Regions from separate parts of the Exiguobacterium sp. s40 genome, predicted to be linked through region 2. Evidence: predicted binding sites of a transcription regulator. Region 2 holds the regulator's gene; each other region holds the start of a gene.
What was found. Region 2 encodes Rex, which represses fermentation and respiration genes when NADH is low (regulators of the CRP and FNR family bind a similar motif). Its sites were predicted from a motif close to TTGTGAAATATTTCACAA; they were not measured.

Region 1: KNP02_RS09445 (cytochrome c oxidase subunit 2A) is a predicted target of Rex. The motif match lies at 966-983, and genes of this name have one in related genera.
Region 3: ric (iron-sulfur cluster repair di-iron protein) is a predicted target of Rex. The motif match lies at 1,123-1,140, and genes of this name have one in related genera.

What each region holds. Positions count from the first base shown of each region.
Region 1 is NZ_JACSLC010000009.1:29,218-31,488, forward strand. It holds gene KNP02_RS09440 (Crp/Fnr family transcriptional regulator) at 92-802, shown strand; gene KNP02_RS09445 (cytochrome c oxidase subunit 2A) at 1,045-1,164, shown strand; gene KNP02_RS09450 (cytochrome c oxidase subunit II) at 1,187-1,657, shown strand; gene KNP02_RS09455 (b(o/a)3-type cytochrome-c oxidase subunit 1) at 1,658-2,271, shown strand, end outside.
Region 2 is NZ_JACSLC010000013.1:69,014-71,284, reverse strand. It holds gene KNP02_RS11735 (ABC-F family ATP-binding cassette domain-containing protein) at 1-928, opposite strand, end outside; gene KNP02_RS11730 (redox-sensing transcriptional repressor Rex) at 1,078-1,734, shown strand; gene KNP02_RS11725 (twin-arginine translocase TatA/TatE family subunit) at 1,734-1,952, shown strand; gene tatC (twin-arginine translocase subunit TatC) at 1,956-2,271, shown strand, end outside.
Region 3 is NZ_JACSLC010000015.1:29,066-31,336, reverse strand. It holds gene modA (molybdate ABC transporter substrate-binding protein) at 1-247, opposite strand, end outside; gene ric (iron-sulfur cluster repair di-iron protein) at 355-1,062, opposite strand; gene aceA (isocitrate lyase) at 1,210-2,271, opposite strand, start outside.

The DNA of each region.
Region 1 (2,271 bases), on a different contig from region 2:
ATGAAAATGCCCATTGCCCTCCTGTATAATAAAACCATATATCACGCACGAGGCCAGATTAGGCATGAGACCAGTGGAGGGAGCAGACAACATGACTATGAAATGTGGGACGACCCAACCGAACAGCTTCGTCTTCTCAGAAGAGACGAAACAGCTCTTATTCGAGATGATGACGTTTCAAGAATATTCAAAAGCGAGTATCGTTTGTTGGGAAGGAGAAAAATGCAGTAAGTTCTTTTATTTGAAGAGCGGTACCGTCAAATTCACGAAACTGACGAAAAAAGGGAGTTCGCTCATCATGTTCATATACGGCGCTGACGACTTCTTTGGAGAGTTCGACATCGACGATGTATTCCCGAGCTCCTACAGTATCGAGACGACCGAGGACAGTGTCATCGGCTGGATTTCAAAACAAGAGATGGACGAGCTCGTGCGTCAAGACGCGCAGCTGGCTACGGAGGTGTTGCGTTGGACTTCGATGATGCGTAAACAGTCCGAGATGAAGTTGCGTGACTTGTTGCTGTATGGAAAGCCAGGGGCGCTCGCCTCGACGTTGCTTCGCATGGCGGCGATGGACGGCGTCGAGTCAGCAGAAGGGATCGTCGTGCCGAAACATCCGTCAGACGGGGAGCTCGGGCAGCTGATTGGCGCACCTCGCGAGACGGTGAATCGGATGATGAACCAGTGGCGGAAGGAAGGCATGTTGACGACGACGGGGACAGAGATGATTTTGCATGACATCGATTTCTTGAAAGAGCTATGTTACTGCGAAGGCTGTCCCGCCGGTATTTGTCGGCTTTAATCTTTCAAGAGAGCTGCAACGTTTCACCTTGTCAAAGCGCGTGAAACCGAATAGGTGGTTGACTCGATTCGTATCGGGACAATCGCCTTTTTTGTATGCCTTTATACAAAATGTGAACTTTATGTGTGGAAACTACGCAAATTTGATGTGATTGTCACTTTTGAAGTGACAAATGTCACATATTAATCAGTGCCCCTTTTCATACAATGAAAGTGGAAATCAAAGGGAAAGGGGTCCTTCACGTGGAGAAAAACGATGGACAAGAACCGAACTTAAAAGGCACGTTCACATCGGTCATGATTGTCGCTGGCGTCATCATTGCCATGTGGTCGTCGGTCTTTTACTTATTTGTGACACGATAACGAGCAAGAGGAGGGAAGCACGATGCATATTCATAAACTTGAGAAGTATTGGTTAGTATTCGGCATTATTCTATTAGGTGTCTTTTTGACAGTGCTCGGTATCTCTGCGTTTGCGGCAGGGAATCAGCCGGCTTCGGACGCCGATTTGATCGACCCGGCAAAAGTGCATCAAACTGCACCGTTCGACAAACCAGGGCTTCATAAAATCGGTGACAACGAGTATGAGCTCGTCATGGTCGCCCAAGCGTTCACATTCACACCGGGCAATGTGGAAATCCCAAAAGGGGCGAAAGTCACGTTTCTCGTCACGTCACCGGACGTCGTCCACGGGTTCCAATTGACAGGGACACCGGTCAATATGATGGTCGTGCCAGGCCACATCAACTCGCTCACGTATACGTTCGAAGAAGCAGGCGAATTCTTGATTCTATGTAACGAATACTGTGGGACCGGACATCACATGATGTCGACAAAAATTAAGGTGGTGGACTAAATGAATGACGTAGCCTCAAAATTAAAACAGTGGGAAATGGAACGCGGCGTACCGGTACCAAGTATCGGTGTTAAAGAAGCGCGCCTCGCCTATGCCCATGTCGTCATTTCGGTCCTCGCCGTCCTGATCGGCGGTTTGGCAGGACTCATGCAGACGCTCATCCGAACGGGCGTCATCCCGGAAGTGTTCGGTTATTATCAACTCTTGACCGCGCACGGCATCATGCTCGGTCTCGTCTTCACGACAATGTTCATCATCGGTCTTCTTTACGCGCTCCTCGCTAAGTCGTTCGGACGTTTTGAGTCGTTCCCGACCCGGGTCGCGTGGCTCGGATTTTGGATGATCATCGCCGGTGCCGTGCTCGTCACGATCATGGTGCTCGCCAATAAAGCGACCGTGTTGTATACGTTTTACGCGCCGCTCATGGCCGACCCGATCTTCTATATCGGCCTCGTCTTGTTCGTCGTCGGCACATGGTTGTCTGCGTTCGCCATGTTCCGGATGTATGCGGACTACAAACGGGAGAACCCAGGTATTCACCCGCCGCTTCCGGCGTATATGAGTGTCATGACGATGCTATTGTGGGTCATCGCAACGCTTGGTGTTGCCGGAAC
Region 2 (2,271 bases):
CCGGCACGTCCATCCGGTCGATCTTCTCGAGACGTTTGCGGACGCTCTGGGCCCGTTTCGTCGTCGTCGCCCGGGCGATGTTGCGCTGGATGAAGTCCTGCATCTTGGCAATCTCTTCTTGTTGCGACTCGAACTGCTTCTTCTCTTGCTCATAAATCGCGGCCTTCTGCTCGAGATACTTCGTATAGTTGCCGACGAAACGACGGCTCCGGTGGCGCGACAGCTCATAAACGACCGAGACGACGCGGTCGAGGAAGTAGCGGTCGTGGGAGACGATCAAGACGGCGCCTTTATAACCGCTCAAATACTTCTCGAGCCAACCGAGCGTCTCGATGTCCAAGTGGTTCGTCGGCTCATCCAAGATGAGCAGGTCTGGACTTTGAAGGAGCATCTTCGCCAGGGCGAGGCGGGTCCGTTGTCCGCCGGAGAGCGTATCGATGCGGCGTTCGAAGTCGTCCGGATAGAAACGCATCCCATGAAGGACGGAGCGGATCGTTGCCTCGTATTGATAGCCGCCGCGGTCTTTGAACGTATGCTGTTCTTCATCGTAAGACGACAGCAGGCGCTCATAGGCGGCCGGGTCGTTCAAAATGCGCTCTGAACCCATGTCTTGCTCCATGCGGCGCAGCGTCTTTTCTTGTTCGATTAAATCGGTGAAGACATTGAGCATCTCATTCCAAATTGTCTCGTTGGATTCGAGTCCTGAATCTTGGGCCAGGTAGCCGATGGTGACGTCTTTTGGCTTCATGATATCGCCCGAGTCGTAGTTGTATTCCCCGGCGATGACTTTGAGCAATGTCGACTTGCCGGCACCGTTACGGCCGACAAGCGCGACGCGTTCGCCTTCTTGAATTTCGAGTTTGACGTTCTCTAAAATCGGCTCGACGCCGAATGATTTCGATAAGTTATTGACTTGCAGTAGGATCAAGTGAAAAAACCCCTTTCTCTCTATTTAGTATACTTTATTTCTTCCCCTTTTCAGGTATATTCGTTGAGTGGTCATGTGAATTCGTTTACAATCAAGGTGTATGAAATTAGATTCGTTTGAAACGCGTCGTAAAAAGGAGGCTCTTTCCGTTGAGTCAAAACGAACCAAAGATTCCGCAAGCGACAGCCAAACGGTTGCCACTATACTATCGGTTTATCCAAAGCCTGCATTCATCAGGAAAACAGCGTGTCTCTTCTGCTGAACTGAGTGAGGCGGTCAAGGTCGATTCGGCCACAATCCGTCGCGATTTCTCGTACTTCGGTGCGCTCGGTAAAAAGGGATATGGCTATAACGTACAGTATCTGTTAGACTTTTTCCGTAAGACACTGAATCAGGACGAGATTACGAACGTCGCCTTAGTCGGGGTTGGTCATCTCGGGACAGCTTTCGTCAACTATAACTTCCTTAAAAACAATAACACACATATCGTCGTCGGGTTCGACGCAGACGAGACAAAAGTCGGCACGACGATGTCCGGTGTCCCGATTCATCACGTCGATGAGATGGAACAGATCATGAAGCAAAACAAGATTGACGTCGCGATTTTGACGGTGCCGTCTGTCTATGCACAGCCTGTCGCGGATGACTTGGTCCGCTTCGGCATCAAAGGCATCTTGAACTTTACACCGGCCAGGCTTACTGTGCCGGACACGGTCCGCGTCCATCATATCGACTTGTCGATCGAACTCCAGTCGCTCATTTACTTTATGCAACACTATCCATCTGCTGAGGGGGTCCATCAATAATGGAATTACTATCATCGTTGCTCGTCGTCGGTATTCCTGGGGGAGCGAGTATCTTCATTATCGCCATCGTCGCGCTTATCATCTTCGGGCCGAAGAAATTGCCTGAATTCGGACGCGCCGCCGGACAAACGCTCCGTGAGTTCAAAAATGCCACGAGTGGCATGATGAACGAGCATGACGAGAAAGACAAGAAAGAAATTGAGAAGAAAGAGCAGTAAGCGATGAGCCATCAACCTGATCAAGAACGGGCACTGTCCGACCACTTGACAGAGCTGCGGAGACGACTGATGCTGTCGGCATTTGTCGTCTTTGCCTTCTTTTTGATTGCTTTGCCGAGTGTCAAATATGTGCTCGCCTATCTCCAGGCCGACCTCGTCGAACGAGGGCTTGAATTGAACGCCTTTGGGGTCGCGGACCCGCTCATGATTTATTTGAACTTGGCGCTCGTCATCGGTCTCGTCGCGGCTGGTCCGTTTCTACTGTATCAACTGTGGGCGTTTGTCGCACCTGGTCTGCATCCGAACGAGCGGAAAGCGA
Region 3 (2,271 bases), on a different contig from region 2:
CTAAAAAGATATCCGCCGGAGAGCCGTGGTTGATTTGTGCTCGCAAGGCGCCACTCCCGTTCGTCACGACCCGAACGTCGACCCCATCGAATTCCGCTTCAAGTTGTTGTTCGACCTTTTCTAAAGCCGGCCCTAAACTTGCCGCTGCCAAAATGGTCACGGTGTCCTCTGAATCTGAACTCGACCAGACTTGACTTAGTAATAAGACGATCGCCACCCCGATGATGACCCCACTCACCCGTTTCATGATTAATCACTCCTTTGCCTCCCCTTTATCGTAGCGATTGATTCATCCCCCATCTGTATCAAACGTCACAAAAACACACCCCCACGTCAGTAGAGGTGTGCCATTTCTTAAGCGAACGTGCGCGCCCGCGGGAATAAAATGTTGTTTTCAAGATGAATATGTTCGAACGTATCCGACTCGAGCGCTTCTAACCGTTGATACACAAGACGATACGTTCCACACGCACCTTCAGGCGGCGTATAGTCGTTCGTGATGTGACGTAACTCTTTTAAAATGTCTCCAGCTGCTGCATGTTCTGACTCGAGCGAGGCCAAGATGTCGTCGAGCTCCCGTCTCGTTTCAGCTGTCGGTGCCGTCTCGTGACGAAGCAACGTCGGGAAGTCTTCTGTCTCTTCTTTGACGATATGTTGTTCAAGTTCCACTTTCAATTGATTGAACAGTTGATGAATGCGTCCGAGGTGCGGATGGTTTTGTCCGTGAACCCGGAACACTTTTGTCACATATGGTGTGAGCTGTGGCAATTCGTCCGTCAAAAACTGGTGATGCTTATAAATGATGTGCTCAATCAATTCCGATGAAGAAGCAGCATCCCAATCGATGCTCTTCTCGTTCATCTCTTGCTTGCGTTGATAGAGCGCATTGACTTCTTCTAAAATGTCTTCCGTCGACCGTTTCGATTTGTCAGTCGCTTCAGCGAGTGGCCGGTTGCCGCCACAACAAAAATCGATTCGGTTCCGTTTGAAAATGTCTGCTGCTTGCGGGCATTGTTTGACGATTTCAGATACGTGCGTATCGCCCGTGAATGTCTGTGTCATCTGTCATAACCTCCATATTCATTTTGACATGTTCAGCGTAGCAAGAGTTTGACGACAAAAATGTGAAATACGTCACATTTAAGTGAACAGGATGCACGCGTTCTGAATTTGGACACAAAAAAAGCCCCTCTTGTGGAGGGGCGACGCTTAATGGGACGGCGCTTCAAATTGTTCTGCCTCGGTCGATCCGGCCAGTGCCGTCGTTGACGACTGGCCTCCCGAGATGACGAGAGACACCTCATCGAAATACCCGGTCCCGACCTCACGTTGGTGACGTGTCGCCGTATAACCGTGCTGTTCTGCACTGAATTCGGCCTGTTGCAGTTCCGAGTAGGCGGCCATCCCGCGGTCTTTATACCCGCGTGCGAGTTCGAACATTCCGAAGTTGAGCGAGTGGAAGCCAGCGAGCGTCACGAATTGGAACTTGTATCCCATCGCACCAATCTCTTGTTGGAACGTTGCGATCTCGTCATCCGACAACTTCTTCTTCCAATTGAATGACGGCGAACAGTTGTAAGCGAGAAGTTTGCCCGGATACTTCGCATGAATCGCATCCGCGAATTGACGCGCTTCGTCCAAATCAGGCTCGGACGTCTCGCACCAAACGAGATCGGCGTACGGTGCATAGGCGAGACCGCGTGCGATCGCCTGTTCAATTCCCGCCTCGGTCCGGTAAAAGCCTTCCGGCGTCCGGTCACCGACGATGAACGGATGGTCGATTGGGTCGATGTCGCTCGTAATCAAATTCGCTGCGTGAGCATCCGTCCGGGCGACGATAATCGTCGACACCCCCATGACGTCTGCCGCAAGCCGTGCGGCAATCAAGTTCTTCACGGCCGTCTGTGTCGGCAGCAACACTTTGCCACCGAGGTGACCGCACTTCTTCTCCGACGACAGTTGATCTTCTAAGTGAACACCGGCGGCGCCCGCCTCGATCATCGCCTTCGTCAACTCGAAGACGTTGAGCACACCGCCGAAACCGGCTTCCATGTCAGCGACGATCGGGGCGAACCAATGCGTATCGCCTTTCCCTTCCGCCGTTTGAATTTGATCGGCCCGTTGAAGCGCCTGGTTAATCCGTTTGACGACGCTCGGCACCGAGTTAGCCGGGTACAGGCTTTGGTCAGGGTACATGTGACCCGACAAGTTCGCATCGGCGGCGACTTGCCATCCGCTCAAATAGATGGCTTCGAGGCCCGCCTTCACTTG